4 regions of the Agarivorans aestuarii genome follow, and region 2 is predicted to be linked to each of the others. Evidence: predicted binding sites of a transcription regulator. Region 2 holds the regulator's gene; each other region holds the start of a gene.
The links. Region 2 encodes sigma-54, which starts transcription at its own class of promoters, with help from an activator protein. Its sites were predicted from a motif close to GTTGGCACGNNNNTNGNNT; they were not measured.

Region 1: the regulator sigma-54 is predicted to act here: its motif matches at 4,404-4,422, upstream of K5609_RS04800 (DUF642 domain-containing protein).
Region 3: the regulator sigma-54 is predicted to act here: its motif matches at 4,995-5,013, upstream of glnA (glutamate--ammonia ligase).
Region 4: the regulator sigma-54 is predicted to act here: its motif matches at 5,244-5,262, upstream of K5609_RS15480 (nitrate reductase).

What each region holds. Positions count from the first base shown of each region.
Region 1 is NZ_AP023033.1:1,027,607-1,035,841, reverse strand. Features, by position in the region: gene K5609_RS04820 (FdhF/YdeP family oxidoreductase) at 1-1,044, opposite strand, end outside; gene K5609_RS04815 (formate dehydrogenase accessory sulfurtransferase FdhD) at 1,034-1,975, opposite strand; gene K5609_RS04810 (5-carboxymethyl-2-hydroxymuconate Delta-isomerase) at 2,090-2,455, opposite strand; gene K5609_RS04805 (response regulator) at 2,647-3,600, shown strand; gene K5609_RS04800 (DUF642 domain-containing protein) at 3,702-4,358, opposite strand; gene K5609_RS04795 (ABC1 kinase family protein) at 4,694-5,923, shown strand; gene K5609_RS04790 (endonuclease/exonuclease/phosphatase family protein) at 6,115-6,963, opposite strand; gene K5609_RS04785 (DUF4399 domain-containing protein) at 7,274-7,711, opposite strand; gene K5609_RS04780 (DUF3634 family protein) at 7,956-8,231, shown strand.
Region 2 is NZ_AP023033.1:748,109-756,343, forward strand. Features, by position in the region: gene yjgA (ribosome biogenesis factor YjgA) at 1-191, opposite strand, end outside; gene pmbA (metalloprotease PmbA) at 296-1,633, shown strand; gene mgtE (magnesium transporter) at 1,715-3,076, opposite strand; gene K5609_RS03505 (HPr family phosphocarrier protein) at 3,146-3,415, opposite strand; gene rapZ (RNase adapter RapZ) at 3,402-4,259, opposite strand; gene ptsN (PTS IIA-like nitrogen regulatory protein PtsN) at 4,286-4,729, opposite strand; gene hpf (ribosome hibernation promoting factor) at 4,738-5,025, opposite strand; gene K5609_RS03525 (RNA polymerase factor sigma-54) at 5,050-6,549, opposite strand; gene lptB (LPS export ABC transporter ATP-binding protein) at 6,603-7,328, opposite strand; gene lptA (lipopolysaccharide transport periplasmic protein LptA) at 7,328-7,807, opposite strand; gene lptC (LPS export ABC transporter periplasmic protein LptC) at 7,833-8,235, opposite strand, start outside.
Region 3 is NZ_AP023033.1:205,748-213,982, reverse strand. Features, by position in the region: gene cls (cardiolipin synthase) at 1-310, shown strand, start outside; gene K5609_RS01050 (hypothetical protein) at 609-869, shown strand; gene K5609_RS01045 (hypothetical protein) at 879-1,682, shown strand; gene K5609_RS01040 (PEP-CTERM/exosortase system-associated acyltransferase) at 2,015-2,869, shown strand; gene typA (translational GTPase TypA) at 2,936-4,810, opposite strand; gene glnA (glutamate--ammonia ligase) at 5,098-6,504, shown strand; gene K5609_RS01025 (DUF4124 domain-containing protein) at 6,609-7,151, shown strand; gene glnL (nitrogen regulation protein NR(II)) at 7,228-8,235, shown strand, end outside.
Region 4 is NZ_AP023033.1:3,325,393-3,333,627, forward strand. Features, by position in the region: gene glgC (glucose-1-phosphate adenylyltransferase) at 1-1,153, shown strand, start outside; gene K5609_RS15475 (EAL domain-containing protein) at 1,181-2,425, opposite strand; gene K5609_RS15480 (nitrate reductase) at 2,514-5,180, opposite strand; gene K5609_RS15485 (hypothetical protein) at 5,556-5,918, opposite strand; gene K5609_RS15490 (ribonuclease H family protein) at 5,922-6,692, opposite strand; gene K5609_RS15495 (HP1242/YdcH family protein) at 6,903-7,136, opposite strand; gene K5609_RS15500 (putative glycoside hydrolase family 15 protein) at 7,426-8,235, shown strand, end outside.

The DNA.
Region 1 (8,235 bases), 280 kb from region 2:
AACACTTTCTAACTGCGCTTTACTCAACCCTGATTGCTGCTCGATGTGCTGCCATGAGCTTTGCTCAACGTCAATCAAATAGGCCTCTAGGCCTTGCGAGTGCTGTTCAATAAACGCTTGGTTAAACACGCTATCACCATGGCGTAAAGCTTGTTGATGACGTTCCAACAGTATTTTTACTATGCCACGAACCGCCGCCATATCGCCGCCAAGTTTTGGCGTAAAATAGTGACTCGTTGTTGGGCTGGCAGCTCCACCCAGCATTTCTGCCGGCTTTTGAGGATTGGCAAAGCGCTCTAAGCCGCGCTCTTTAAGATTATTAAAGGCCACCACTTTTGCACCACGTTGCGTGGCGTGAGCCAAGGTTTCGAGCATTCTAGGATGATTAGTACCGGGGTTTTGCCCAAACAAAAAGATAGCGTCGGCCAGCTCAAAGTCTTCAATGGTAACCGTGCCCTTGCCGATACCAATACTGGCAGTAAGTGCATGACCACTGGCTTCGTGGCACATATTGGAACAATCAGGAAAATTATTGGTGCCATAACGGCGTACAAACAACTGATATAAAAATGCCGCTTCGTTACTAGCTCGCCCAGAGGTATAGAATTCGGCTTGGTCGGGGCTGACTAACTGATGTAGGTGCTCGGCTATCAACTTAAAGGCATCATCCCACGAGATGGCTTGATAATGGTCACTGCCCGGAGTAAAAACCACTGGCTCGGCTAGGCGCCCTTGGTATTCTAAAAAATAATCGCTTTGCTTGGCCAACCACTGCACCGAATGCTGAGCAAAAAAGCTGGCGTCAACTCGCTTCGAAGAAGCTTCCCAGTTAACTGCCTTAGCGCCATTTTCGCAAAAGCGAAAAGTGGCTTTGTGCCCCTTTTCACCCCAGGCGCAGCCGGGACAATCAAAGCCGTGGTCTTGATTGGTATTGAGTAAATTTTTAAGGTTTTTAGCGACGTTCTCACTTTTTACCAAATGCTTAGCAGTGCTCGCTAAGGCAGCCCAGCCACCTGCTGCACCTTGATAGGGTTTATGACTCATGCAAGCTTCCACCTTCTTTACTTATTCGCCACGGGGCATGATAAACATTAAATTGACTGTTTTTAGTAAAGCCAATTAGGGTGATATTAAATTGTTTCGCTACCGATAAAGCCAAGCTAGACGGTGCCCCAACCGCGACCACCACAGGCAGTTTAGCCACCAGCGCTTTTTGCATTAATTCAAAGCTCACGCGGCCACTTAATACCAATACACTGCGTGTCAGCTGATTTGGTGCTAACAATAACTGGCCTAGCACTTTATCTAGGGCGTTATGTCGGCCAATATCTTCGGCAATACTCAGGTATTGGCCATTTGCCCAAACCCCAGCGCCGTGCACCGCACCGCTTTGTTTAAACAGGGTTTGTTGTTCTTGCAACAAATTAGGTAACTGATAAATAACAGATTCAGCTAACCAGCCTTCGCTAATATCTAGCTGGGCGGGCTGGCGCAAAGCCAAGGCTTTAAGCGAACTGGCACCACACAAGCCGCAGCTTGAATAGCTAGCAAAATTGCGCTCTAGCCCGGCCCAGTCAAACTGAACATGCCGAGCAAGATCTAGCTCTAAGTGGTTGTAATCATAGGGTTGCTTGGTCGTTGCGCCTGGAGCGAATCGAATATCCTGCACATCGCTAAGCGACTCAATAATATTTTGGCTTTGCAGAAAACCTAAGGCTAATGCCACATCATTGCCGGGGGTGCGCATGGTAAGGCTAAGTGGGCGTTGCTGATATTGCTGGTGACGCTGACAAAACCATTGCAAGCTAAGCTGCAGTGGCTCTTCTATGGCTAAACAATCTTGCTGAATCTGACTCGCTTGATTGGCATCAGCAGAAAAGCGTTGAATGCCAGTGCTATAGCTAGCTTTAGCACTAGTAGCATTCTCTCGAGCTAAGGCTAATTCAAGATTTGAATGTTGTTTAGGCTTTAGCATTTCGCTCCTACTATAAAAGTAACAACTCACAGCCAATGCTGCCGAATATTCAGCCTAATCAAAAGCCTGGCACAAGGCCAGAACTTTGCTTTTAGATGTTCTAAGCTGTGATGTTTATACCGCCTCACTCAAGGTATTTAAGCTGGCACGGTTAGCATAAGCTTGAACCGCGATATCACGCACTTCTACCGAGATCATTTCAACCCTTGGTAGTAACTCACATACTGCACGAGCAATATCGTTGGCTAAAGCTTTCTTTTGTAACTCACTACGACCACTTAAAAGTTGCACCTCGGTATGCACATAAGGCGCTCGCTTCCCGCCAACCCGGTAATGGTTAGCTAAAACCAAGCGGGCCTTTACATCACCCGCAGAAAACAGCCCACTGGCATCGGCCGCGTCGTGTACCGCTTCCACCAATACATCAAAATTTACTATGCGGGCTAAATCAGCCGGACATTCAATTACGCAGTGTGGCATGGATATTCCTTAATCTGTGTTGTATTCCATTAACTCGATCCTCGCCATTACTGGTCAGGGATCGCACATTTGATCAGTTTGCTTGAATCGCTATAAGTTCTTGCCTAGAGTGGTTCGCGCTATCAAAGATATGACAAATACTCTAGGAAGAGTAAACCAAATTCAGCTTGAGTCTATTTAAAAGGAAAATTATGACAGTAGAAACCATTCACAAAATAATTCTTCATCCTTTCATCCAAGAATCTTTACAGAGCCTTAAGCTAATGACCGGTCTAGACGGCCGTGCCGATGAACCATTTATTGATAAAGTGGAAGATTTTCGTTTTAAAGGTTATGCCGTTTGTTCTGATATGCAGGGCCAGCTAGATGGCGTGGTGTTAATGCACCACTATCAGGAAACAGCTGTAGCTATTGGCCAAGCTGTACAACAGTCTTTAGTGGGAGAAGCAAGCAGCAGCGCTACGCTAGATGAGGATCTAGTAGCAGCGCTAGAAGAATGGGGCAACACCATTGTGGGTCGGGCTACTCATATTCTGCAAAAACACAACTTAGGTTTTGAGTTTGCCAGCCCGCACGTGGCTCTCGATTTAGCCGACATGAGCCGCTATTTAGAAGGCGTACAAGAAATTGTGACAGTACCGGTGCATATAGAAGGCGTTGGTCGTTACTATTTCAACCTGCTAGTTCGCGAGCTTAATCAGCAAAACGATTACCAAGAAGCTGTGTTTAACTCAGACGCCTGCATTGTTGCTCCACCAGCTAGTGGAGAAACCTTGGCTAAAGATGCACTGATCATGACAGTGGATGACAGTCCTTTAATTCGCAAAGCCATGAAACGTATTCTTGCCGGAATAGGCTACAACAATGTTATCGAAGCCGATGACGGCGATAGTGCTGTTGCAGCATTAACAGAACACAAACCAGAGTTTGTGTTTATGGATGTGGTAATGAACCGCTTAAATGGCGATAAAGCGCTAAGCCAAATGCGCCAGTTTGATAAGCAAACGCCAATCGTGATGCTTTCTTCGGTCACCGACAGCAGCGTAGTTGACGCCTGCCAAGCACAAGGCATTCAAGGGTTTATTTTCAAACCGCTAAATGCCGCAAGCGGTGGCGAACTATTGCAAGCCTACTTAAAGCGTTAGCAATCTAATAAGGAAAAAAAGGGGAGGCACTAGCCTCCCCTTTTTATTAGTTTGCTGAACGCTGAGGTTCGCCGCAAGACAACGTTCTAGCCAAACCTTGATTAATACTCTTTGGTTTTTTTGGTCACAATCAGCAAGGCCAGCGCAAAAATGAGCAATACAATCGTCACTGGTTCTGATACTGAAAAAACCGCCGCACTAAAGCCACTCACAGGAATCGCTTCTACGTAAACGTTGTCGATTAGGTTACCCAAAGAACCATTTATCATTGAATCGAAACGAAGTCTTGATGTTGAGTCTGTCGCTACAAAGTCACCGGAAAAGCTTTGCCAAGTCGATGCATCATGGTCATCGATAAGCTGTGCAAATACCTGATTACCACTGCTGTCTTGAATGCTCACGGAAAATGCCTCTGCTTTGTTAGTACGTGCACGATAGGCCAAACCAAAGCGATATTGCGCGCCTGGCTCGGTAACAAAATCTTGGTAGATATGGTAGTTTCCGGCTTGGCAAGCTTTGGCGCCCTGCCCAGAACAGTGTGCGTTTAGCTCTATAAATTGTTGCCCATGCGCCGCTTGAATATTGAACAAGTTATCCCAAATTTCGATATTGTGTCCCTGCCAGCCTTCTACATCAGCACTTGAAAAGTAGCTCCATCCGCCATAGCGAACATCATTCTGCTCAAAACTGCCGTTGCTGATAATTCCGGCTTGGCTTATCAAAGGTAAGCAACATAAAAACATCAATAGGATTCTCATAAAGCCTCTCTTGCAAATTGCAAATAACACCATTTAACTGTGATAACGCAAGCAGCGAGCCAAGTTAGAAAAATCAGAATAAGACATTGAATAATAACAACTTAAAAAACATATATTGATTAGCAAATTGAAAATGCAGCTAAGTAACAACGTGAAATCAAAACGGTAGATATAGATCCATAAACACCTTTTCGACGTAAACTTAAGCAGAAACCTACCGTTAGGGATAAAGCATTATCAGCCACTCAGATAACAACAAAGCCTCTAAAGTGCCAAGCTCTCGGCTAGCCCGATTGACCAAGCTTGGGTCTTTAACCTCGCGTGTAGCAGGAGGTATGCTAGCAGAAGGCGCCGCCCAATTAGCAGCAGGTAAACGCCCAAAACTAAATGAAATACTACTTACCCCCAACAATGTAAAACGGGTGGCCGACCAGCTGGCCAAACTTCGTGGCGCGGCCATGAAGGTTGGTCAGTTAATGTCGATGGATGCTGGAGACATGTTGCCTAAAGAAGTGAGTGAGTTACTGGCACGCTTGCGCGCTGATGCCGACCCCATGCCAATTGGTCAGCTTAGCCAAGTACTGCTTAATGAATGGGGAGACAACTGGCAACAGCAATTTCAGCAGTTTTCTTTGCAACCGATTGCCGCTGCGTCGATTGGTCAAGTACATAGCGCCTACCTCGATAAACAACAACGAGTAGCCATTAAAATTCAGTACCCCGGGGTTAAAGGCAGTATCGACAGCGACGTGGATAATGTAGTTAGCCTACTAAATATTAGCGGGGTATTACCTAAGCAATTTGATTATCAACACATCCTTCAAGATGCCAAGTTACAACTTCACCAAGAAGCCGATTACCTACAAGAAGCTGAGTACCTACGCCAGTATCAAACTAAATTAGCCAATCATGCTGAGTTTGAAATACCCGAATTATTTAGCCACTTAAGCACCAGCAACATTCTTACCATGAGCCATCATGAGGGTGAAGCCATAGACCAGCTACAACAGCAACCTCAGGCGCTACGTGACGAGGTAATGCATAAGCTGTTTAGTTTGTTGATGATGGAGTTATTTGACTTTGGCTTAATGCAAACCGATCCCAATTTTGCTAACTACCTTTACTCGGCGCAATCCAACAAAATTGTATTGTTAGACTTTGGCGCTACGCGGCAAATCCCGCCACACATCAGCCAGGGCTATCGCAAACTTTTAAGTCGCGCTTTGGCTGAACCTTTTACTCTCGACTTAGCGGCACTTGAGCAGCTAGGCTTTGTAAAACCAGACAGTACCGAACGCCAAATAGCCACACTTCACAGCATGTTAGCGTTGGTAATACAACCTCTCAAGCACTCGGGGACCTATGACTTTGCATCTTCACCTTTAGCTAAAGAGTTACGTGAAGCAGGCATGGCGCTTAGTTATGAGCATGACTACTGGCACACCCCACCCATTGATGTTTTACTGATTCACCGAAAAATAGGCGGAATGTACTTGTTGGCGAGCCGACTAAACGCCAAAGTAAACTTACAGCAGTTATTCGAACCTTATCGACTAGAGCATTAAGCCCACGCTTTAAGCTCAATCATCACAGCTGCATGACCATGCTCAGAGGCTTGGCTATGCACCAAGTTACCGGCCCCATTCTTAGCTGTATTGCTAATCCATCGCAAAGCTGGCGGAATGTACTTGTTGGCGAGCCGCCTAAACGCCAAAGTTAACTTACAGCAGTTATTCGAACCTTATCGACTAGAGCGTTAAGCCCACGCTTTAAGCTCAATCATCACAGCTGCATGGTCGCTGGCTTGGCTATCTAGTGCATAATCAGCGTGAGTAAGGTGGCGGTCGAAACAGTGGAAAGCCACCACTTCGGCCATTTGCTGCTGATAATCGCTTGAGAACTCACCTGATAACAAAATGTAATCGAGTACACTGCCCTGCCCGCCCCAATAGTGAGTAGCTGCGCGCAGCTGATTAGTTTGACTCAGTGCAAAGCTGTCATGCATCCGCCAGACTTGCTCAACCTCATCGTGTTGGGCTAAAGGAAGATCAAATATATGGCTTAGCGCCCCCTGGGATAAGTCATCATTAAAATCCCCCATCACCATAACCGCTTCAAGTGTATGATTACGACAACTCAAAATATCCTGCATCAATAAACTTACTTCTTTAGCTCGCAAAGTATCAGACTGCCAACGGCCCATGTATTCATCGATGTCACTCGGATCACCTACTAGATCTTCATCTAAGATAGGCCGCTTAGATTTAAGGTGCACCACGTAGGTTTTAATCCAACCAATCTCTGGCAACTTAACTTTTGCAACTAAGGGCGCGCGACTAAAGATTTCTAAATGGGCAGGATTATAAAGGGCTACACTGCGCAGTGGATACTTGCTAGCCAGCGCTAAACCGGGCTTACGATACACATAACTAGACTCGTCTAAGCTACTGGGAGTGGACAGAAAATAAGAATAGCCAAGGCTTTTGCATTGCTCGGCCAACGCCTCTGCGCTAAACACCTCTTGAAACGCCATGACATCGGCTTCAGCTAAGCTGATTAACCTGTTTAACCAGGCTTGCTTATGCTGCCATTGCTGCGAATCCAAAATATTATCAAATTCGTAAGCCGCATACGGGGGAGCCAAATAATTAAGTAAGTTTAAACTGAGAATTTTAATGCTTACTCCTGAGGGCCTGTTGACCTTTCGCGGTTAAATTTCGTTCAAGATAAAATCGTTTTAGGCACTGCAAGGAGTATGCTGCCTTATCGGCTTCTCATACAGGCTAGCAGCAAAGCTTATGTCTTGTATAAATAAGCCACAAACTGCCGCAAAAATCAGCTCGAAAGATCAACAGCCCCTAGCTAAGCCCCTGTTTTCTTTAACACTGTGCTTGAATAACTAAACAGGGACAAGCTTATTTAACGGTAATGGTAATTTTCTCAGACATTATTGGCGGCGAGTGAGGAATGTGGGTCGTGTCGCCTAGTAATAATTGTAGGGTATGCTCACCCGGTGCCAGCTCGATGCTGGTTTCGGTTTGCCCGCCACCAAAGTGCAGGTGTTGCTCATCGGCTGGTACCGGCATATCAAGAGCAGGAAGTTCAGCCACATCAATCAGCAAATGATGATGACCGGTTTTGGTGTTATCGGTTCCCGCAGGCGCGACACCCATTCCTTTTAAGCCAAAGCTAACAGTAAACGGACTGCTCACCACAGCGCCATCTGCGGGAGAAATAATATAGACACTAGCGCCCTCTGGGGCCTTTGTTTGCGCCCAAGTAAGTGGAGCAAAGAGTAAAACTGTAAGTAAAGCGAGCCAAATAGATGACTTAGCAGGTGTTAAATTACCCATGTTGATTAGCCTAAGTTTTAGCAAGAGAGCTTTAAAGGTAGTAACGATGCACTTACTAAGCAATTTGGCTAAGCGGTGAACTTGAATTAGCCAAAGACAGCCATTAGCTTGAAATGGTAATTCTGGTCGGTGTTTTGTGAAAAGACCTAGGTAGAGTTTTGCTCAGTAAGTTAGGCTAAATAGCACATAATATTTTATGATTAAAAATCTAACTAGATGGCAAAGTTAGCAGCAGTAGGTGAAGATGTTAAAAGCAATAAGTGCACAGTTTGTAATTAAAGTAGATGGAATTCGAGTAGAAGTAAGCAAAGGCCAAGTGCCAGAGTATTTTATTCGAGAGATTAAGCTAGTACAGCGCAGCGCCCAAGCCATTAAAGGCAAAATTTACGGGATGCGCCGAGGTCGTCAAATAAACCTAGAGTGCTCAAAAGAAATCCCCGAGCACATCTTACAGCGCTTGCGTAATGTTTGGCGCCCAAATCCAACACCGAGTAACGATGGTAGCTTAAAGCGCCGCTAAGCGT
Region 2 (8,235 bases):
CGTTTGTCTTTTAAGCGTTTAGCTAAAGCAATTGCTTCACGCAAGGTTGGGCTCATTTCGATAGTGGCTAATTGTGGGTTAGTTAAGCCTACTAAATCCGCACCAATTTTTTTCAGCCGATCTGCTTCACGTTTGATTTCAGACTTGCTGATCCAATCGTCATCATCTTCATAGGGCTGCTGATTCTTCATTTTTAACTCTCGTAGTACTTTTTTTCATATCTTACCAGTTCTTGCATATGGTCGCTCGATGAGTTTTGTTATGCTAGTGCCATGCATGGAGATGAAGAATAACAATGAGCCCTGAAAAACAAGTTAGCCAAGAGTTAAGTCAATTGAAGCAGGCGGTGGAATTCGCCTTAGAGCAAGCCAAACAATTTGGTGCTGATGAGTCTGAAGTGTCGATTTCAAAGCAAACCGGGATTTGTGTAGCAACCCGTGACCAACAGGTTGAGACTCTGGAGTTTAATCACGATGGCGCCTTAGGCATCGCAGTTTACTCAGCTAATTGTAAGGGCAGTGCTTCTACCTCTGATTTAAGCCCTGAAGCGATTAAAAACGCAGTTAAAGCCGCCTACGATATTTCTCAATATACTTCTAAGGACTCTGCGGCAGGCATCGCAGATAAAGCGCTTTTAGCTAGTGACATTCCTGATCTAGAGCTATTTCATCCTCATCCATTAGAGCCGGATTACTTTATCGATGTGGCCAAGCAGTGTGAAGACATTGCTTTGCGTAACCCACAAATCAAAGCCAGTGACGGTGCCAATATAAACAGCCATTACGGTGTAAAGGTTTATGGTAATAGTCATGGTTTTGTTGCCGGTTATCCAACTAGTCGTCACAGCATTAGTTGCATGCTAATTGCCGGTGAAAAAGAGATGCAACGTGACTATGCCTATAGCGTGGCACGTGACTTCGCCGACCTAGACAATATTGAAACCATAGCTACCAAGGCGCAGCAAAAGACTTTAGGGCGTTTAAACAGCCAGAAGATATCTACCTGTGAAGTACCGGTGGTATTTGACCAAGATGTGGCCAGTGGGCTGTTTGGTCATTTAGTCGGGGCTATTAGTGGTGGCAACTTGTACCGCCGCTCATCGTTTTTGTTAGATAGCTTAGGCAAGCAATTGTTTCCAAGTTGGTTGTCGATTTACGAAGACCCGTTTATAAAGAAAGGCCTGTCGAGCACCCCATTTGATAGTGAAGGAGTTGCACCAACCGCTAAACATATTATCGCTGATGGTAAGTTAGAGACTTATTTACTGACCAGTTATTCGGCCCGTAAGTTAGGTATGCAAAGTACCGGTCACGCAGGTGGTATCCATAATTGGAAGGTTAAGCACAGTGGAATAAGTCGCGCAGAGCTACTCAAGCAAATGGGCACTGGCTTGTTAGTGACAGAAATGATGGGACAAGGGGTAAATACAGTTACCGGTGATTACTCTCGTGGCGCAGCTGGTTACTGGGTAGAAAATGGTGAAATTGCCTTCCCGGTGCACGAAATTACCGTGGCTAGTTCCTTACAAGAGATGTTTAGCAATATTGTGGCAATTGCTGACGATTTTGATAAAGAAAGTGCGATTCAATCGGGCTCGGTGCTTATCTCATCGATGAAAGTTGCCGGCAGCTAAGGCCTTAGCTGTTCAACCTATAGCCCGAGCAAGGTCTCGGGCTAAGTTTTATACGCTCAATTTAAAATAGAGACCGAAACCTTAGGCAAGCACAAGCGTCGCCATGCCTAGGAACGAAAATAAACCCATAACGTCGGTCACTGTTGTCAGAGCCATACCGCCAGCTAGCGCGGGGTCTATCTTGAATTTCTTCATGAGTAGCGGAATGGTTACCCCAGCTAAACCCGCTAAGGACATGTTAATAAACATCGCGCCAGCGATTATCACACCTAGGGTCCAATCGCCTTTCCACAGGGTGACGACCAAGGCTATTACCGTTGCCCAAATAACCCCATTGAGCATGCCAATAGCGGCTTCTTTACCAATTAGCCAGCGCGAGTTACCTTCACCAATATGCCCTACGGCTAAGCCTCGAATCACCAACGCTAAGGTTTGATTGCCGGCAATGCCGCCCATGCTCGGTACAATGGTCATTAAAATCGCTAAAGTGGCTAATTGCTCAAGGGTCGCTTCAAACATATTGCTGATGGATGCTGCGACCAATGCCGCACACAGATTGACCGCCAGCCAAAAAGTGCGGCGTTGGGTACTTTTTACTACCGGTGCAAAGGTATCTTCATCGTCGTCCATGCCGGCCATACCCATCATGCTGTGTTCAGCATTCTCTCGAATGATATCTACTACATCATCGATGGTTATTCGCCCTAATAGTCGGCCTTGTTCATCCACTACTGGCGCAGAGATCCAGTCATGTCGCTCAAATAATGCGGCAACGTCATTTTCATCCATTGCTACATGAATGGTTTCGGCATTGCCGTCCATCACTTCGCGCACGTTTACATTAGGGTTTACCGTAAGCAGGGTAGATAAAGGAATATCGCCGAGCAGCAGGTCATCTTCATCGACGACATACAGAGCATCGGTAGCTTCGGGGAGTTCACCACGCAAGCGTAAATAGCGTAATACCACATCTATGCTTACATCAGCGCGTAAAGTAATGGTATCAGTATTCATGATACTGCCGGCAGTGTCTTCTGGGTAAGCCAGAGCGGCTTCTACCCGATGCCGGTCTTGGCCATCCATTTGCTCAAGTACTTCTTGGTAAACACTGTCGGGCAGGCTTCGCAGTACGTAAGCGATGTCGTCGGTGTCCATGCCTTCTGTTGCTGCCGCCAAGGTTTCTGGTGCCATTAACTGAAGTACTCCCTCCATCACATCTTCATTGAGCTCTTCGAGGATTTCACCTTGCTGTTCTGGATCGGTAAGTTGCCAAAGTACTTTACGCCCTGCTGGTGGACTGGATTCAAGCAATAGCGCCACGTCACAGGGAGGCATTTGATGAAGCATGCGCCTAACATGCACGAACATTCCACTCTCTAGAGCTTGATTTAGCTCCTGTAAGCGTTTGTGCTGATTAGGGTTTAACTCCATCTCTTCTGGCATAAGCGATCCCTATTATTTTGTTGGCATGTACCGCTCGCTAATTGTAGCTCGGCTTTGTTGCGTATTGATTTATTCTTCGTTGAAGTTGGCTTCCACCAAAGCTTGTACCGCATCTAATGCAGCCTCTGCGTCGGCTCCTTCCGACTCAATGGTTAAGGTGCTCCCTTGAGCGCTGGCTAATACTAGCAGGCCCATCACGCTGGCCGCAGAAGCGGTTTTCTCGCCATCAATGATGGTGAGTTCAGCGTCAAACTGTTGCGCCAGTTCAACTAACTTTGTAGCCGGGCGAGCGTGCAAGCCTAGCTTGTTCTTTACAATAACTTGTCTAGTGAGCTTCAAGGCGATGCTCCAAGGTGCGATGGCGTCGCTGAACCTTACGTTGAGAGCTAAAATGGCTAGCCAGTTGCTCAGCGACATACACCGAACGATGCTGCCCGCCAGTACAGCCAATGGCAATGGTTAAGTAGGCGCGGTTATTGGCTTCCAAATGGGGCAACCAAGATTCTAATAGTTGACTGATTTGCTCGACATATTGATTAACTAAAGGCTGCGCAGACAAATACTCTTGCACTGCTTTGTCTAAGCCAGTAAGTGGGCGCAATTCCTCTTGCCAATGGGGGTTAGGCAAAAAACGCGCATCAAACATGTAGTCGGCATCGTTAGGCACGCCATTCTTAAAGCCAAAAGACTCAAAGACCAAAATCAACTGTTGTTGCTGATCGCCGGTAACCCGCGAGCGAATCAAGCCACTTAGCTCGTGCACCGATAAACGTGAGGTATCGATGCGTAAATCTGCATTTCTAGAAATAGGCGCTAATAGCTCGGTCTCTGATTCTATAGCTTCAGCTAAGGATAAGTCGCTTCGACTAAGTGGGTGAACTCGGCGTGTTTCACTGTAACGGCGGATCAGCGCTTCGTCTTTTGCATCCAAAAAGATGCTCAGTAAGTTCACATCGGGACTGGCATCTCGAATGAGCTGCCCAACTGGAGAAAGTTCATCAGGGAGGTTACGAATATCGATACTAATAGCAACTTTGCTATAGGTCTTTGTTAAGTTATCGATGAGCGATTGCCATAGTACTACTGGCAAATTATCGACGCAGTAGTAGCCAAGATCTTCTAATACTCTTAAGGCGACGGTTTTTCCTGAACCCGAGCGCCCACTAACGATGATCAGTTCCATGATAATCCCTAAGGCTGATTAGAGTATTAGGCTACCATGATGTCGTACAATTCGTCATCACTTTGTGCGCAACGAAGTTGTTTACATACCTGCTTATCGTTAAGTTTTTCAGCTACTTGAGCAAGAGTATTAAGATGCTGCTTACATTGATCTTCGGGAACCAGTAGCGCAAAAACCAAATCTACTGGTTTATTATCAATAGCATCGAAAGAAATGGGTGGATCGCAGCGTAAGAAAACCGCAGTGGCTTGATGTTGGTTATCGATACGACCGTGAGGAATAGCGATGCCTTGGCCAATACCAGTACTGCCCATTTTTTCTCGACTTAACAAGCTTTCGAAAATGCATTGGGTGGTGGTATCAAGCTGTTTAGCAGCCAATTCGCTGACTATTTCTAGGGCGCGCTTTTTTGAAGAGCATTGAACTGCACTGAGAGTGCAGTTCAAGCTAAGTACTTTATTTAGTTGCATTGGGGTGATTAACGTTTGTTGAGTTTTTCTTTATGTTTGATGACTTGGCGGTCAAGCTTGTCAATCAGACTGTCGATGGCGGCATACATGTCAGAATGCTCAGAGGTTGCAAATAATTCGCCGCCGTTAAGGTGCAATGTTGCTTCAGCAATTTGGTTCAGTTTTTCTACGTTTAAAATGACGTGAACATTGTTAATCTGATCGAATCGTCGGGTGAGTTTGGCAAACTTGGTGTGGACATATTCTTTCAAAGACTCAGTTATTTCTACGTGGTGTCCAGTAAGGTTAATTTGCATAGATATCTTCCCCTTTTATTGGCCTTAGATAAGGCTCTTACGTTGGTTAGAAGGTGGAATTGCTAAAGACTCACGATATTTAGCAATCGTACGTCTTGCCACCTTGATCCCCTGATCTGCCAAAATATCAGCAATTTTGCTATCGCTAAGTGGTTTACTGGTATTTTCGGCAGCTACCAGTTTCTTAATTAATGCACGAATGGCTGTTGATGAGCATTCACCACCACCATCGGTAGCCACATGGCTAGAAAAGAAATATTTAAGCTCGAAGATGCCGCGAGGTGTATGCATGAATTTTTGGGTGGTTACCCGAGAAATGGTCGATTCATGCATTTCTACGGCTTCGGCAACATCGTTCAATACCATTGGTTTCATGGCTTCTTCGCCATATTCAAAAAATGCTTGTTGGTGGTGAACAATGCAGTTGGATACTTTTAGTAGGGTTTCGTTACGGCTTTCAATACTTTTAATAAACCACTTGGCTTCTTGTAAATGGCTACGGATAAACTGGGTATCGGTGGCATTAGAGGTTTTACTTAATGAAGCATAGTGAGAGTTTACCCGTAGTTTAGGCATTGCATCTGGGTTGAGTTCAACTACCCAACGGCCTTGTCGCTTGACTACCGATACATCGGGAATCACATATTGTGCTTGATTAGGCTCTACTGCATTGCCTGGGCGCGGCTCTAAGGTATGAATCAAGCGCATAACTTCGCGCAATTGATCTTCTTTAAGCTTGGTTTTACGGGCCAGTAAGCGAAAGTCACGATTGGCCAAAACATCAATGTGGTTTGATACTACATCTTTGGCTTCAACTAACCATGGGGTATCTTCGGCAAAGCGACTTAGTTGAATTAGTAGGCATTCTTGCAGGGAGCGGGCGGCAATGCCAACAGGGTCAAAGTGCTGAATGCGTTTTAGTACCGCTTCTACTTCATCTAGCTCTACGTCTAAGTCGTTATTGGCGCTTGAACGTAGGCCTTCGAGTAGTTGCTCACAATCTTGAGTGAGGTAACCTGATGCGTCGACAGCATCAATGATGGCTAAGGCAATGGCTTGGTCCACTTCACTAAATGGCGTGAGTTGCATTTGCCACAATAAGTGGTCTTGTAGTGAGTCGACAGTTTCGCCTTGAAACACCATGTCGTTGTCATCGCTCACCGCGCCGCTAGAAGAGCTAGCTGGGGCTGAACTGGCGCTGTAGATATCATCCCAAGTGGAATCAACCGGTAGGTCATCGGAGACGGTTTCTTGGTTAATGGCATCGCCAGCTTCAATTTGACTATTGTCTATATCCGCTGTGGATTCAGCTTCGGTAGATTTCTCATTGGCTGATTTCGCGTCAGTTGCGTCACCATCACTCGCGTGAGACTCATCCGCCTCAAGTAGAGGGTTACTTTCCAGAGCCTCTTGAATCTCTTGCTGCAAATCCAGCGTTGAAAGCTGGAGTAAGCGAATGGCCTGTTGTAACTGGGGGGTCATGGTTAACTGCTGACCAAGACGCAACTGCAAAGATGCTTTCATTAACTACCGCTGTTCCTTCTTCTTATTGTCTTTTTGAAAACTTACTACTTTAACTATAGCTTGAATTGCTCACCGAGATAAACTCGTTTCACATGCTCGTTTTCAAGAATTTCTTTTGGTTTTCCTGAGGCTATCAATTCGCCTTGGCTAACGATATAGGCATGCTCACAAACATCGAGAGTTTCTCTAACATTGTGGTCGGTAATGAGTACACCTAGACCGCGATCACGTAGGTGTTCAATGATCTTTTTAATATCGATAACAGAAATAGGATCTACCCCAGCGAAGGGTTCGTCAAGCAAAATAAACTTAGGCGCAGCCGCGAGCGCACGGGCAATCTCGACTCTTCGACGTTCACCGCCCGACAAGCTCATGCCGAGATTTTTACGAATATGACCAATATGAAACTCTTCTAATAGGTCATCTAGTGCACCTATCTGCTGCTCTTTATCTAAGTCTTTACGGGTTTCTAACACCGCAAGGATGTTCTTCTCAACCGATAAACGGCGGAAAATAGAGGCTTCCTGTGGAAGGTAGCCAATGCCTTTACGTGCGCGAGTGTGCATCGCTGTGCTAGATATATCATCATCGTCGATGAGAATTCGACCCTGGTCGCGTGGCACTAAACCCACCACCATATAGAAAGTGGTGGTTTTACCGGCACCATTTGGCCCCAGTAAACCGACAATTTTGCCTGTTTCTACATTTAAACTTACGTTTTTGACTACCTTGCGACCTTTGTAGGCCTTAGCTAAGTTTTCAGCAATTAGGGTACTCATTATTGCTGGTCTTCCTTGGGCGTAAGCTCTTCAAGCTGCTGAGGCTGGAAAATGGTGGTTACACGGCTATTTTCGTCACCTTGTGCCACCATTTCTTGTTTATTGATGCTGTATTTGATCATGTTACCTTTTACCAAGCTCTCTTCTTGTTTGAGTTGGGCATTGGTAGTGAGTGTTAGCGTTTGGGTTTTTAAGTCGTAACGCACTTCGTTAGCCTCTGCTTCGATTGGTTTGCCACTATCAAGTAACTGATAAAAAGTAGCAGGCTCGCCTTTGGCGATCATCACTTCACTACCTTTTTCTTCACTGCCAATAACACTCAGTTCTTCGGCATGCATTTTTATCGAACCTTGAGTAACCACTACATTATTATAAAAAGTTACTCGGTTTTCTTTGATGTTGACCTGTTGACGGTCAGCATCAACAATAATTTGTTTATTGAAGTCGTCTTCTAGTGCTTGTGAACCCCAAGAAAGCATAAACAAGCTAGCGGCAAGGGCTAACTTACTCTTGTGGATTGTGGTAAACCGCTTCGATATCATCTAATAAAGTCACTATTTCGTTGGCTAAATCACCGTCCATGCCAACCCCATACAGTTCGTATGAAGGGCCATATACGGTAACAGGTTGATCGCTGCTCATGGTTTCTGTTTGCAGATCGATCTCCAATCTTTCGGTTATTAAGTCGCGAACATACTCGCCTCGACTCAAATTTTTAATTACTACATTGTCATTTAAAATGACGTTTTGCTGCTGCTGTACTGTAGCGTGATCGGCCACAATTTGCCATACAGGTTGGCTAGGATCTGGGTACACTAGGATCTTGGGTTGAGCAAAAGTAGTGTGCTTAAGTTGTTCAAAAAACTCCATTTCCTCAGCGTAGATACGATAGCGTGGGCTACCGTTC
Region 3 (8,235 bases), 540 kb from region 2:
CTACCAGCAGCTATTAGATGCAGGCGTAAATATCTACAAATTTAATGGCGGTTTGTTACATACCAAAAGCCTACTCATAGACCAGCAAGTGGCCCTAGTGGGGACGGTAAATTTAGATATGCGCAGCCTGTGGCTTAATTTTGAAGTCACCTCGATCATTGATGACAAATTGTATGCGGAAGACTTGAATAGAATCATGCAACGCTATTTAGAGCAAAGTGCTCGTATCAACCCAATTGCTTGGCGGAAGCGACCCATTTACCGGCGTTTATTAGAAAATATCATTCATATTTTTAGCCCTCTCCTGTAGTCGAAGAACTAAGTAGCTGACTAGTCAGTTAATCATAAGTAGCAATTTGAGAGCTAAATCACATCAAAATGAACTCACTCCCTGAGCCAAATTTTTTATAAACTTGCAGATTTAACGCGCACCAAAATTAGCAAGATCACAATACAATTCTAACTCTAATATTTACTTTACATCCTTGTTTGTTATCCGCGCAAAATCCTAACCAATAGTTAATCAGTCTTTATATATACTTGATTACACTAGTAAAAAATGAGCGACTACAATGCGTGACTTGATTGATTAACGAAGGAGAAGCACATTGAGAAAGTCGATATGTTTAGGACTGTTAACACTCGCACTAACCGCTTGTGGCGGCAGTGACAACAGTACTAACGTGAGTGACGAGTTTGATCCAGACCAAGACGACCAAACAGTTAGCTCAGACGCCATTGAAGATGCCATCACCGAAGGTGGCGGTGACTTAGTGTTACGCGAGGATACCAGCACCACCGTAGTGGGTGAAATGTCATTGAAAGAAAGCCAAAGCCTTACAGTCAAAGGCGACTTAGTTATTAAATAGGAAACACGGATGAAAACAGTAGTATTAGCCTCAACCATTGCAGCGCTATTTTCAGTAACGGCAAATGCAGCTAGCCTTGATGTACATGGCGAAATAAAAGTAAATGGCAATGTAGTGATTGATAACGAGGGAAATTTTGTCGGTAACGGAAGTGATGTAACGCCGCCCCCTTCTGCCGACAGCATTAATTTTTCAGATTACTTTGTAAGTGGCATTAAACAAACCTTTGAAGCAAATTCCTTATGGCGCTCTGATTGGTCAAAAGAAACCCATATATTGACCTTTTATAACAATGGTCAGTTTCAGTTCGATGTTCTGAGCCTAGCAGGCGAATACCTATGGTATCACAAAGAAATTCCGACTGAAGATGGCTACACTTCAGAAAGCGGTCCTTCTGAAGATGAGATTTTGGGAAGACGCATTGTTAAAGTAGATTCGTTGCTTGAGTTACCTGAAACGGCTTACATCAACTCTGTATATGGCAAAATTCAAAAAGTTGAAAACTACGACCAGCAAGTTCGAGATGGCTACAACCATATGTATACCTCTCACGCCAGTTTCGCGTTATTAGGAAAGCTGAGTTTTGATAATGGATACGTACAATCAGATGACTGTATTGCTATAACTTACCAAGAAGAACTGCCTGAATACCAAGTAGTTTGTAAAGATATGGGCGTAGTAGAGGTGTCTCGTTACGACTTCAACAAAACCATGACTGAATTCGAAGTTATTGACGCATTACAAACAGCACAACCACATACTACTGTGCAAGCAGCAACTCTTGCGGCCCAAAGAGCACAAACACAGGACTAAACCTAGCGGCTATTTAAACGAGAGAATCTTAGGTACTCTCGTTTAATAATGAATCTTTATTCACCACCTTAAAATCCTGTTTAAACTTCCCCCTCAACATTTAGCAAACTACCGACCTGACAAAGCACCAGTATATGCAATACCAAAAGACCACTCCGCAGATAGCATGAATAAGGTTTTCACAGTGACCAACATGAGTTAGAGCACAGTTTCATACAATAAGTATCTAATTTAAGTGACTAAATCCCTTAAAAAACCTCTAATTGATGGCATTGTAATTATTGAGATTAACTAGCACTGCTAGACATTTAAGGGATTAATTAGGTTTTCCAGTGAGTAATCAACAACCCAGCACCATGGCGCCTCGTAAGTTGCAGTTGTCTGCATCTTCAGTCAAGCAACTTTCAGTACAACATCAAGCTGACGAGCTCGCCCAACGCTATCAACGTTACTTCCAAGCCAGTATTGCTAGCAATGATGAAGAAGTAGCTAAGATCTACCAATTGCGCCACCGCGTGTATTGCGAAGAATTTCAATTTGAACCAAGTAATCAGCTACAAATGGAGCGAGATGTTTATGACGGCTACTCGCATTACTGCCGAGTGCAGCACCTAAACTCTGGCTTAGATGCTGGTTGCCTAAGAATGGTCAGCCCTAATAAGCAGCAAAGCATTCCCTTACTAGATACTTGTAAATCCGCCATTAGCCATCAAGAGCTTCACCCAGAAAACTTTGCCAAAGAGAGTATTTGCGAAGTCTCTCGCGTAGCCTTAGATACCCAGTTTCGCCGGCGAAAAATTGATCGTAAAAATGGCGCGACTCCAGCAGGAGCAGGCTTAAACGAATTTAGTCAAAAAGAGCTACGTACCTTTCCCTATATCACCATGAGTTTATATTTAGCTGCTTCAATCGTTGCCGAGCAATGTGGGATAAAGCACGCCTACGTGATGGTTGAGCCAAAACTTGCCCGCAGCCTGTCTATGTTTGGCATTAAGATGACTCGGATTGGGCCTAATATTGATTATCACGGCATTCGCGCGGCTTACCATATTACCCTAGAGCGCTTTCAAGAGCATTTACCGATGCTTTACCAGCCCTTGTTCGAGCTAATAAAACAAACCGTTCAACCTAGTCCGGCACTACTCGCAGGCAATACCCAGCTAAGTTCTTTGCTTACAGAAATTTAGACATTGCCGCTAAATTTTAGGCAATAAAAAAGGCAGCCTAGGCTGCCTTTTAACGCTAAATCAAAATTAAGATTTAGGCGGACGACCAGCACGCTTACGTTCGTTTTCGGTTAACAAACGTTTACGAATACGAATGCTTTCAGGAGTCACTTCTACTAGCTCGTCATCATCAATGAACTCTAGCGCTTGCTCAAGAGTCATAAGAATCGGTGGTGTTAGTACCTGTGCTTCATCAGTACCTGAAGAACGTACGTTAGTTAACTGTTTACCTTTCAAACAGTTTACTGTTAGATCGTTATCACGGCTGTGAATACCCACGATTTGTCCTTCGTATACTTCGTCGGCGTGTTGAGTAAACAAACGACCACGATCTTGTAGGTTATACAAAGAGTACGTTAGTGCTTTACCGGTAGCATTTGAGATCAGTACGCCGTTTTGACGTTGACCAATAGTACCGCCCTTATGTGGGCCATAACGTTCAAAAGTATGGTAAATCAAACCAGACCCTGAAGTTAAGGTCATAAATTCAGTTTGGAAGCCCATTAGACCACGGCTTGGCATCAAGAAGTCCATGCGAACACGGCCTTTACCATCTGGCGCCATATCTGTAAGGTCACCCTTACGTAAGCCCATTTGCTCCATAACACTACCCTGATGCGCTTCTTCAACATCAATGGTTACTGTTTCGTACGGTTCTTCAAGCTTACCATCAACAGTACGCAGAATTACTTCTGGACGTGATACAGCAAGCTCGAAACCTTCACGGCGCATATTTTCGATAAGAATACCAAGGTGAAGCTCACCACGGCCAGATACACGGAATTTATCCGGATCGTCCATCTCTTCAACACGTAAAGCAACGTTATGAACCATCTCTTTTTGTAGACGCTCAAGAATGTTTCGAGAGGTAACAAATTTACCTTCTTTACCAGCAAACGGAGAGTTGTTTACTTGGAAAGTCATGTTAACTGTAGGTTCGTCAACACTAAGCGGTGTCAAAGCTTCAACGTTATTAGTATCACACACCGTGTCTGAGATTTTCAGCTCACCTAAGCCAGTGATCGCGATGATGTTACCGGCTTCAGCTTTTTGCGTTTCTTGACGCTCTAAACCTAAGTAACTTAGTACTAGGCCAACTTTACCGTTACGTGTCTTACCATCAGCTCCCACTACGGTAACTTGTTGGTTAGGCACAACACTACCGCGAGTAATACGGCCTACACCGATAACACCTACGTATGAGTTGTAATCAAGCTGAGAGATTTGCATTTGGAAATCGCCGCTTGGATCTGCTACAGGAGGGGCAACATTATCAACAATCGCTTGGAATAAAGGTTCCATGTTGTCTGATGGCTCGTCTAAATCCATAGTCGCCCAACCATTAATGGCTGATGCATACACAACCTTAAAGTCTAGCTGATCATCAGTTGCGCCTAGGTTATCAAACAAATCAAAAACTTGATCCATAACCCAATCAGGACGAGCGCCGGGCTTGTCGATTTTATTGATAACCAGAATAGGTTTTAAACCTTGAGCAAACGCTTTTTGAGTTACAAAGCGTGTTTGTGGCATAGGACCTTCTTGTGCGTCAACCAATAGCAATACAGAGTCTGCCATAGACATTACACGTTCTACTTCGCCGCCAAAGTCGGCGTGTCCGGGAGTATCAACAATGTTGATGTGGTAATCCTGCCACTCGATCGCAGTATTCTTCGCAAGAATAGTAATACCACGCTCTTTTTCAATATCGTTAGAGTCCATGACTCGCTCTTCAGCATCGCCACGGGTGGTTAGTGTTCCTGATTGCTGCAACAGTTTGTCTACCAGGGTGGTTTTCCCGTGGTCGACGTGAGCAATAATGGCGATGTTTCTTAACTTATCTAGCACGGCGTTTAGCCCTTTATATATTGAGGTAAAATCAAAAAGTGGGCTATTGTACATATAAACGGCAAATTCTCATAGTTTTAAGTTGATCACGGTTTTCCCGCTACCCAATTAGGGTATGATAGCTAGGGCCAAAAACTCACTGCACCAAAATGGACAATAATGGCACCAACTAAGTGCAACACTCTGCACTAAATTGAGGCCTTATCATTTTTTGGCCATTAAAATCAGCACCTTATGTGTTGGCATAGTTTTAGCTTGATGCAACACAACCACGATTATTCGTATAAATAACTATTAAATCGATTGAACCATCAATTTTGATGACACTGGAGGTTAAAAACATGTCTGCAGAAGTTTTAGCTTTGCTTAAAGAGCAAGAAGTTAAATTTGTTGACCTACGCTTTACTGATACTAAAGGTAAAGAGCAACACGTATCTATTCCATCTCACCAAGTTGACGAAGATTTCTTCTCAGACGGTAAAATGTTTGATGGCTCTTCAATCTCAGGTTGGAAAGGCATTAACGAATCAGACATGGTATTGATGCCTGACGCCGCTACTGCTGTATTAGACCCATTCACAGAAGAAGTTACTTTAAACATTCGTTGTGACATTCTTGAGCCTTCTACAATGCAAGGTTACGACCGTGACCCACGTTCTGTAGCTAAGCGCGCTGAAGAGTACATGCGTTCTACTGGTATTGCTGATGCAGCATATTTCGGTCCAGAACCAGAATTCTTCTTGTTTGACGATGTTAAATACAAAACTGACATGTCAGGTTCTATGTACAAAATTGATGCTGATGAAGCATCTTGGAACTCAGACAAACACTTCGAAGATGGTAACACTGGTCACCGTCCTGGCGTTAAAGGCGGTTACTTCCCAGTAGCTCCAGTTGACTCTTCACAAGACCTACGCTCAGCAATGTGTCTAGTTCTTGAAGAAATGGGTCAAACTGTTGAAGCTCACCACCACGAAGTAGCAACTGCTGGTCAGAACGAAATCGCAACTTTATTCAACTCTATCGTTGAAAAAGCTGATGAAACTCAGGTTCTTAAGTATGTTGTACACAACGTAGCTCACGCTTACGGTAAAACAGCAACCTTTATGCCTAAGCCAGTTGTTGGTGATAACGGTAGCGGTATGCACGTTCACCAATCAATTTGGAAAGACGGCGAAAACTTATTTGCTGGCGACCTATACGGCGGCCTATCTGAAACTGCATTGTTCTACATTGGCGGTATCATCAAGCACGCTAAAGCAATTAACGCTTTTGCTAACGCTTCTACTAACTCTTACAAGCGTCTAGTACCTGGTTTCGAAGCACCTGTTATGCTTGCTTACTCAGCACGTAACCGTTCAGCTTCTATCCGTATTCCAGTAGTACCATCGCCTAAAGCGCGTCGTATTGAAGTACGTTTCCCTGACCCAACAGCTAACCCTTACCTAGCATTCTCTGCAATGTTGATGGCTGGCCTTGACGGGATCAAAAACAAAATCCACCCTGGCGATGCTATGGACAAGGATTTATACGACCTACCTGCAGAAGAAGCAGCTGAAATCCCACAAGTGGCAACTTCACTTGAAAATGCACTAGCTTGCCTAGACGCAGACCGTGATTTCTTAACAGCTGGCGGCGTATTCAGCAACGATTACATCGATTCTTACATCGCATTGAAATCTGCTGACGTTGAGCGCATCAACATGACAACTCACCCTGTTGAGTTTGAATTGTACTACAGCGTATAAACAAAACGTTACACGGCTTAAAAAACCCGCTTTAAAGCGGGTTTTTTTATTGCTTTTCAATACGTTTTTGCCCACCTTTAGCTAGTTGAATGGAGGAATTATCAATGAGCAAATGGTTTGCTATAGCTTTATTAATCAGTGGCGCAATCTTTGGCGTCCAAGCGGCTGACAAAATTTACCAATGGGTGGATGAAAATGGCGTGACTCATTTCTCTGACCGCCCTCAAGTTGGCGCCACTGAACTAAAAGTCGATGTAGCTCCGCCAGCCACCGACGGCCCTATTGTCACACCGCGTACCCCACTGAAAAAGAAACAAAAACCCATTCAGTATCAAGTTAACATTACCAGCCCAAGCCACGAGCAAACTATTCGTGATAACGAAGGCAAAATCTCAATTAGTGCCAGCTCTACCCCACTTCCCTTAAACAGCATGGGCTACAAATTGGTGCTTGATGGCGTACCGCAGGGGCAAATCACTAAAATGGGTAGCTTCCAGCTCACCAACATTGATCGCGGTGCTCATACAATTCAGGTGCAGCTAGTTGATGATTCAGGCAAGGAAATTGCATCGTCTAAGCCCATAACCGTATTCTTGCACCGCGCTAACGCATTTGGCGCTGGAGCGGCCGCAGCGGGGGGAGGCTAATTAGCCACTCTCTGCTTTTTGAGCTTAAACTCAGTGCAAGGGCACCAAGTTGGTGCGCATCATTCAGGAGAGAGTAGTGTTAGAGATTTCTGGGCTAGAGCGCTTGGTATTGGAAAATCAAGTTACCGCCATTGTGTTACTTGATGCAGAACTAAAGATTCAATACGTTAATGCCTCAGCAGAACAACTACTCGGCCAAAGTGCTAAGCGGCTTATTGATGAGCCGCTAGCGACTCAAGTGAAACATAGCTCACTGGATCTCGGTAAACTCGATACTGTATGTCGTTCTGGGCAAAGCTTCACTGACAATGAAGTGACCTTAGTTTTTGATAGCCACCATGCGCTGGTAGAGCTATCAGCCACACGCATCCAAAATCGAAGTTTATTGATGCTAGAAATGCGTGCCATTGGCCAGCAAAAGAAAATATCCCAAGAGCTCTATCAACATGCTCAACAACAAGCAGCCAAAGAATTGGTGCGTGGCTTGGCCCACGAAATTAAAAACCCGCTTGGCGGTTTGCGAGGCGCAGCCCAATTACTCGAAAAAGAGTTGGTGAATCCAGAGCTAAAAGAATTCACTGGCATCATTATTGAGCAAGCTGACCGCTTAAGAAAATTGGTTGACCGATTGCTTGGCCCACAGCGACCGGGTTTACATGAGCTGCACAATGTTCATTCAGTACTCGAGAAAGTTAGACAACTAGTTAAGCTTGATTTGCCCGAAGGCATTAGTGTTGAGCGTGACTACGATCCAAGTATTCCTGACTTTGAAATGGATCATGAACAGCTGCTGCAGGCATTTCTCAATATTGTACAAAATGCAGTGCAAGCACTTGGCGAAAATGGCGGTAATATCAACATTATTACGCGCACTGCACATCAAGCTACTATCGCCGGCCAGCGCTTTAAGCTCGCCGCAGAAATTAGAATTATCGACAATGGACCAGGCATTCCAACCGAGCTACTCGACACGCTGTTCTACCCTATGGTAACAGGCCGAGAAGGCGGAACTGGTTTAGGTTTGTCTATTGCGCAAAATTTGATAAATCAGCATAAAGGGAAGATTGAATGTGCCAGTTGGCCA
Region 4 (8,235 bases), 2.1 Mb from region 2:
AACCAACAAGGTTGCCAAGCCAGCTGTTTCTTTTGGTGGCAAATATCGAATTATTGATTTCACCCTATCAAACTGTATCAATTCAGGGGTGCGTAACATTGGGGTACTCACGCAGTACATGGCACATGACTTAATCATGCACCTACAGTCAGGCTGGCAAATTCTTAACCCTGCCTTAAACGAGCGAGTCTCAATTATTCCTGCCCAACAACGAACCGGTGAAAACTGGTATCGTGGAACGGCTGATGCGGTATATCAAAATCTAGATATCATTGACCATGAACATTATGACCGGGTACTGATTCTAGGTGGCGACCACATTTACAAAATGGACTACTCTCGCATGATTAACTTCCATGCAGAGAACGATGCTGACGTTACCGTAGCTTGTATTCGTAAACCTTTGTCTCAAGCTTCTTCATTTGGCGTAATGGGCTTAGATGAAGAAGGGCGCATCGTTGATTTTGAAGAAAAGCCCGACAACCCAAAATCAGATCCCAGCAATCCTGAAAAAGCGCTAGTATCCATGGGCATATACATCTTCAACATGGATGTATTAGATGACGAACTGCGCAAGGGCTTATTGAAACCGGGTTACTCTCACGACTTTGGTCACAATGTTATCCCTAGCATGCTAAAAGACCGCAAAGTTTATGGCTATGTATTTGCCGACAAAGGTCACCCCGGACGCACCGCTTACTGGCGTGATGTCGGTGATATTGATGAGTACTTTGCCGCCAACATGGATTTGGTAGACCCAAACCCAGAGCTTGATTTATATGACCGAGATTGGCCAATCATTACCGACCAAAAGCAGCGCCCCGGCGCTAAGTTTGTGTTTAATGAAGAGGACCGCAGAGGCTATGCTACCGACTCCTTGCTTTCAGCAGGCACCATTGTATCGGGCGCTAAAGTGAATCGTTCATTGTTGTCTTTAGATGTGCGGGTAGAAGAGCACTCGGAGCTTGATCAAGTTATCGCGCTTAATGGTTGCAGTATTGGCAAAAACTGTAAAATCCGTAAGGCAATTATTGCGGAAGACTGCGTAGTGCCAGATGGCACTGTAATTGGCTATGATGAAACCGAAGATAAGCGCCGTTTTACCGTATCGGCCGGCGGCGTTATTTTGGTCTCTTGTGAAATGCTAAGTTAATTCGAGAGGGGCTAGCTTGCTAGCCCATTATTCCACCAACAAAGTATCGTCTGCGACCTTACAGTCTATTAACAACACCAAGTCTTTGGTTAGGTAGGTACTAAAGGTTTTACACATTTCTTTACTACTGGAGTCGCGATAAATTTTCGACAAAATGAGTTGTTGTGGCTTTACCGAATCCAAGGCAATTAAGGCGTGAAAGTAAGGTCGAAAGCTCCAGTTAAAGCCGACAAAATTGTCATCTTCTTCGATACCTAAGCCGGTCACTTCAAAATTTGGGGAGACCTGAGTACCATCAATGCGACACAAAAAGTATCGCAGTATGCCCACACTCGTTAACTGCTGTTCCAGACTTAAGGCATTACCGCCATTTTGCAATTGATGCTTAAGTGCCAATACCGTGGTTTTAACCGAAACATTGTGTTTTACCGTCGCTAAAGAGCGCTGACTCTTGCGCTTTAAATAACTGGCTAACAGAGTTTTAACTTTGGCTTGGCTAGATTGGGCTGATAGAAACTCCCTCTCAGCTTTATAAAACAACCAGCCCTGCATATAACGCGCACCACACTCCACACCAAAGTGAAACTCTTGCTCGGTTTCTACACCTTCACAGATCAGTTCACAGCCGGCGCGCTGTACCAGTTCAGAAATAGACAACACCACATCGGCGGGCAAGCCTCCTTTGGTGGCGTCTTTAAACAATCGCATATCTAACTTAATGATGTCTGGCTCAAGAGCGATAATTCGATCAATTTGCGAAGCGCCAGCGCCAAAGTCGTCGATCGCTACTTTTAAGCCAGCTTGGTGATACTCTTTCACCACCCGCTGCAAATTGTCGATATTGCCACTGGCTTCGGTGATTTCCATCACTACTCTGCTAGGGTCAATGCCGATTTTTTCGATCATCGAAATGGTGGGAGTGCAGATGTCATCAGCTAACATGTCGACCCAGTCGGGCACAATGTTTAAGGTAAGAAAGCCTTCTTGCTGAGATTGAGCAAATTGCTCTAAAGCTTGCTGCCTAACATAACGGTCTACTTGGCGACGGTTGCTCAAAGAGTACTGATGATTAGCAAACAACTCGCCAGCACTAATAGCATCTCCAGCGGGGTTATTTCGACGCGCCAAAGCTTCGTAGCCAGCAATTTCACCAGTGGGTAAGTAAACAATCGGTTGATAATGTGGAAAGTAGCTAAGCGGGTTGAGTTGTGTCCGCTTAGCTGCCAATAAAGCTTGATTTAAGCTCACCACTTTTGAAGGGTTCTTAGTCAAAGCATTTGTTGTCCATATATATACTACCAGCGCATAGCTAAAAATTAATCACTAGATGAATGCACAAACTACGCCATGAAAACCTTAACTACTCTATGGTTACAGTTTTAATCATTCGTTTTATCTCAGGAACACAAGATCCACAATTGGTTCCCGCTTTACAATGCGTGCCAACTTGTTCTGCTGTCTCACAAGCGTGTTCGCTAATCACATCGCTAATGGTTAGTTCACGAACCTGATGACAAGAGCAGACTATTTTACCGAGATCAGGCGCTGGGCTGGTGCCAGCTAACACACCGCGTCGAATGCTGTCAGACATAGGTTGCTGCAACAATGACTCCAACCAAGAGCTTGCATTAAGCTCGCCCTTAGCCGCCACGCTAAAGCTAGAGAACAGCTCGCCCTCAATCACCAAAGCGCTGCGGAAGTTCTGTTTGATAGGGTCGGCAAAGTCTAAACTTTGCAGCTTGGTTTGCGACAGCAAAAAGCCCTTTAATTTGGCCGCTAATTCGACAGGGCTAGAGCCATCTGCCAAACGATATAAAAAGCCATCGGCCAAACCTTGTTTCACCCAATAATCCGCAGGTAAGGCTTGGCATTGCGCTTTAGTTAAAGGCTTAGCTGTAAGCAAAACCGCCTCACTGGCATATTCCCAAGCCGCCAATTTAACTGGCGTATACTTTGACTCAGGCTGACCAGAAAGAGGATCCACAGCGCTATCAACCACTTGGCTCACTAAGCCATCACTTGAATATTGTTCGGTCCAATGAATAGGCATAAATACGTGGCCGGCTTTTTGCCCTTCACTTACTTGAATTCGCACTTTTAGCTGGCCAACATTGCTAGATAAGCTCACTATGCTGTTATCACACAAACCTTGGTTAGCTGCATCTTGTGGGTTCACTTCCAACAAAGGCTCTGAGCTATGGCTGCTTAACTGTGCAGCCAAACCGGTGCGTGTCATGGTGTGCCACTGATCTCGCATACGGCCAGTGTTTAATACCAAAGGAAAAGCATCGCTAGTAACTTGCTTAGTTGCTTGGTTAGTCACCGCAATAAGTTGTGCCTTACCAGAGGTGGTAGAGAAACGACCATCACTGAACAAACTACGATTATCGCTACCCTGTTTACTTACAGGCCAACGCTGCGGCTCAATCGCATCAAAGGCTTGCTGATCTTTGCCCGACAACTCACTAATGTTAAATAAGCGCTCACCACTTTCTGCTAACAGGCCAGATAACGCTGCGTGTTCACTAAATATATCAGCAGAGCTGGTGTAAGAAAATGCTTCAGCAAACCCCATTTTTTGCGCTACTTGGCTTAATAAATACCAATCAGGCTTAGTATCACCCTGCGCCTCTACAAAGGCGCGCTGGCGAGACAACATTCGCTCCGAGTTAGTCACTGTGCCATCGCGCTCTCCCCAGCCAGCTGCCGGTAACAGTACATCGGCATAACGGGTTGTATCGGTTTCGGCAATACAATCTGACACCACTACCATTGGGCAAGACAACAACGCTTCGCGTATTTTTGCAGACTCAGGCAAACTTACCGCTGGGTTCGTGCCCATAATCCAAATAGCTTTAATCTCGCCTTTGGCAACTTTATCAAATAAATCAACGGCTTTGTGGCCAGGCTTTTGGCTTAAGTTGGAAGTATTCCAAAAGCCCGCTAAGGCTTCTAAATGCTCGGGTTTGTAGTCTAAGTGGCCGGCTAATAGGTTAGATAAAGCGCCCACTTCGCGCCCACCCATAGCATTAGGCTGACCGGTAATAGAAAATGCGCTAGCACCAAGCTTACCCAACTTACCTGTAGCTAAATGGCTGTTAATAATTGCATTAACTTTATCTACGCCTTGGCTACTTTGATTTACACCCTGGCTGAACACTGTCACACAGCGCTCGTTATTAGCAAACAACTGGAAGAAACGAAGTAGCGCTTCAGGCTCTAAGCCACAGGTTTTGGCTAAGGCAGCTAGATCACCAGCGTCTTCTACAGCGCTTGCCACTGCTGCTTCAAAGCCTTCTGTAAACTTGGCGATGTAATCGCTATCTAATTTTCCATGTTCACTTAAATAGGCCAATAAACCATTGAACAGCGCCACATCGGTACCGCCGTTTAGTGGCAGGTGTAAATCTGCAATATCACAGCTATCGGTTCTACGTGGGTCAATCACTACCACTTTAAGGTTGGGGTTGGCTTGCTTAGCGCGCTTTAAGCGTTGATAAACAATGGGGTGACACCAGGCCAGGTTTGAACCCACTAAAGTCACCAGCTGGGCATGCTCTAAATCGTCATAACTACCAGGTACAATATCTTCACCAAAGGCGCGTTTATGGCCAGCAACCGCAGAAGACATACATAAACGAGAATTCGAATCGATGTTAGAGCAACCAATAAAGCCTTTAATTAGCTTATTAGCTACGTAGTAATCTTCGGTCAATAGCTGCCCAGAAACGTAAAAAGCTACCGATTCAGGGCCATGTTCAGCAATGGTTTGGCTGAAGCGAGAGGCAACATAACTTAATACTTTATCTAAAGATTCTTGATGGCCTTTAATATATGCATGCTCTAAACGGCCTTGTTTAATCACCGTTTCACCCAGCGCTGAGCCTTTAGAACATAACAAGCCTCGGTTGGCCGGATGGCTCGCATCACCGCGCACTTCTACCGCTCCATTACTTGCTACTTTTGCTTCAACGCCACAGCCCGTTCCACAATATGGGCAGGTAGTCTTAATCCATTGTTGAGACACCACGTAAACTCCTCACCTTATTCTTTGCTGGGCTTTTATTGCCCGCATTTATGCTTAGATACAAAGCAAAAGGCGAACCAATAAAATCCCGCAAAAACCTATTACTTAAGGAGTATAAAAAATCGATAAATTGGCAGAAAAAGCCGAATTTTGAGCGCTGAAACAAAATAGCGCACAAGCATGGTGCAACACGTCCCGAAATTGGGCTTTATTGAAATAGCGGCAAGCATCTCTTTGTAGCTATTTAAACCTCAATTCTTAAACGAACAGATGCAAGCGCTAAATGGAGAAGCTGTTAAACTAACCGCCTTATTTAAAACAATGGCTAACAAGATATTAAACACAACACCAGAGCCTTAGCTCTGGTTTCTATGCTTAGTTTACAGCTGGAGAAAAGTAAGATTTTATCCAATCGTAAAGTACTTGTTGGTTAAACTCGGCAAAAGCGGTTTGGCTAAAATCCCCCGCAGGGTCTTGCTCTTTAAAAGCAAATTTATACAGCACTTGCTCTGGATTTTGATCATGTAAAATCACAATAATCCGCTTGCTGGTTTTTAAGCAATCAATGGTCATCACATCAGCCGGTACGCCATTTTTACGCATGTTACGACTAATGCCGATAACCGGATCGATTTGCGCAAAATCTTGCTGAATTCTTAAATGAGCAGCGTTCGCCATATCAGACAATTTTATTAAGCGCTGTTCACTTGGGCTATTTTCTGCGGTTTGATTTTCCATTTACTAACCTGCCCGTAGCGCTAAAATAGCGGAAATATTTAAGGCCTTGCTGTAAGCAACAAAAGCTTGTTTTTTCTCGGCAATGGCCACTATCGACATCCGATCTGCTAGCTCGTTGCCCTCTACCCCAACATGGCCATTTACATGCAATATTTGCAGTTTGTCTTTAAGCTGTTGGTAGCGTTCAAACATTTCCTGAATCAACTGCAGATTCTTAATCTCACCACCAGATTTCTTCCACCCCTTCTTCTGCCACCCTGCAGCCCATTGAGTAATACATTGAATGGAGTATTTAGAGTCACACAAAATCGCCACTCGTAAGCCTTTTGCCAGCTCTTGCTGGGCCATAATCATTGCTTGATTAAGGGCATTTAACTCTGCGGTATTGTTAGTGCCCATGGGGTTATATAAGCCATACCAAAGCTCGGCCAAACGCTCATTGCGGTACAAAGCTAAGCCCGAGCCAGCCTCTCCTGGGTTTGGCTCGCAGCCACCGTCGGTATAAATTTTCACTTCTGCGGCTAATTTATTGATCTCCGCAGCGGTATAGGTTTTAACCGTTTGCCCCGACGCTCTTTTACGCGCTGGCGCAGCACCAGAGGCTTTTACACTAGCACTGGCCTTACCGCCAAAAGCAGCTTCAGCCTCAGCTAAAGTGGGGAAAGACTTATAACGCGCGCCAGCAAACTTATCAATGCTGCGCTTACAAGTGGGCCAATCGTTAAAAATGCCGGTGTCTCGCCCTTGCCATACCACGTAGTACTTTTTAGCCATGTTTGATTCTCTTACTTATTTGCTGGCTAATATAACCAAGCAAGCGGCTGAACACGAAGGAAAACTTAGAATTAATCCGGGGCTACTGCTTAGCAGAATAAATGAGAGCTTGCGATACATGACCAGCGAAACGCATAGAGCCCCACTACTTTGGTGGGGCTCTTCACTAAACTAATCAAGCAATGGCACTATTAACGAATACTAGTAAACCTACTTAAGGCGATGATATAGGGAGTCTTTAAGCTCTGCCCTATCATGTTTTAGCTGGTGCATTGCCTCGTCATCTATCGGGCCGCCGCGCAGCTCCAATACACGAATTTCTTTATCTAAGGCATTGTAGCGTTTGGTGTCTGCGGCAAACTTCTCATCGCTGCCAGTTAAGGCAGTAATTTTATCTAGTAGCTCTGGAAACTCTTTTGCCAAAGAATGATCTTCACCTAACATAAAAACTCCTTCCCATTTAAACCCGATATGTTGTTTCAGCCTTAGCCAAATTTGGCTAGTTCTTAAAACTTAGCAAATCCCTTGTAAAACAACAGCCGAGATTGTCAGCAAATTTGCCAAAAATACACATGAAAGAAACCAAATCAAAATCAATCACAACTAAAAACAATATATTTGGCTAATTTTTAATGCATAGGCAGTTGATAAGTTCACACACAACACCTAATGTGCTGAAAAAATGAAAACCTAGACTAATCACAGTTTTATTCATTATCAGGAAAACACATAAATGAAACACCTTACACTTGCGCTAATTAGCACTGCACTTTTAGCCGCATGTGGTGGTGGAAGTGATGGCGGAACAAGCCCAACAACTACCTACACTACTGCTGAAAAAATTCAAAATAAGCCTACCGTTCCGGTATTTTCACCTTGGGGCGCCAATCAAGCCCCCAACAGCAACTGTGGGCAAGACACACTTTGGATGGATTGTGATACTACTGAAACACCCTATGCAATGGTTTGGGTTAATCGCGAAAGTCACGGTATGAATAGCAACTGGAAAACCGATGTTGCTAGCCCTTTAAGTGGCATGAGCGCTGAACAAATACAACGCTACACAACCGACCCAAATACCCTCTATATCGTTGCGCCTATGTGGAACTATTGGTTTGAACAGTGGAATACATTAGCTCCTAATATTTCTTATTACATGGATGAGCTTTTTCAACCTCATGAAGGCGATGATCTATGGGCGCGAGCCTATAACCTAAACATTCTAGATCCCGAGCTACATAGCTCGCTAGTTGAGAAAGCGACAAACATCAAAGCCGATGGTGGTAACGGCATACTGTTTGATTGGTGGCACAACGGTGCAGATGGACGCTGGGCAGGAGCAGAAGACGACCTTTTCACCGATGAAGAAGTGCAGCAAGCTCGCGTTGAGATTGCCCAAAAAATCCGTGCGGCCGTAGGCGAAGACTTTATTATCATGGGTAATACTAACTGGGCGATAAACGATCCATCGGCCGAGTACCTCTCAGGCGTATTCCTTGAGTTAGCAAAATCAACAACAGATACGCGCTACCCAACGTATAAA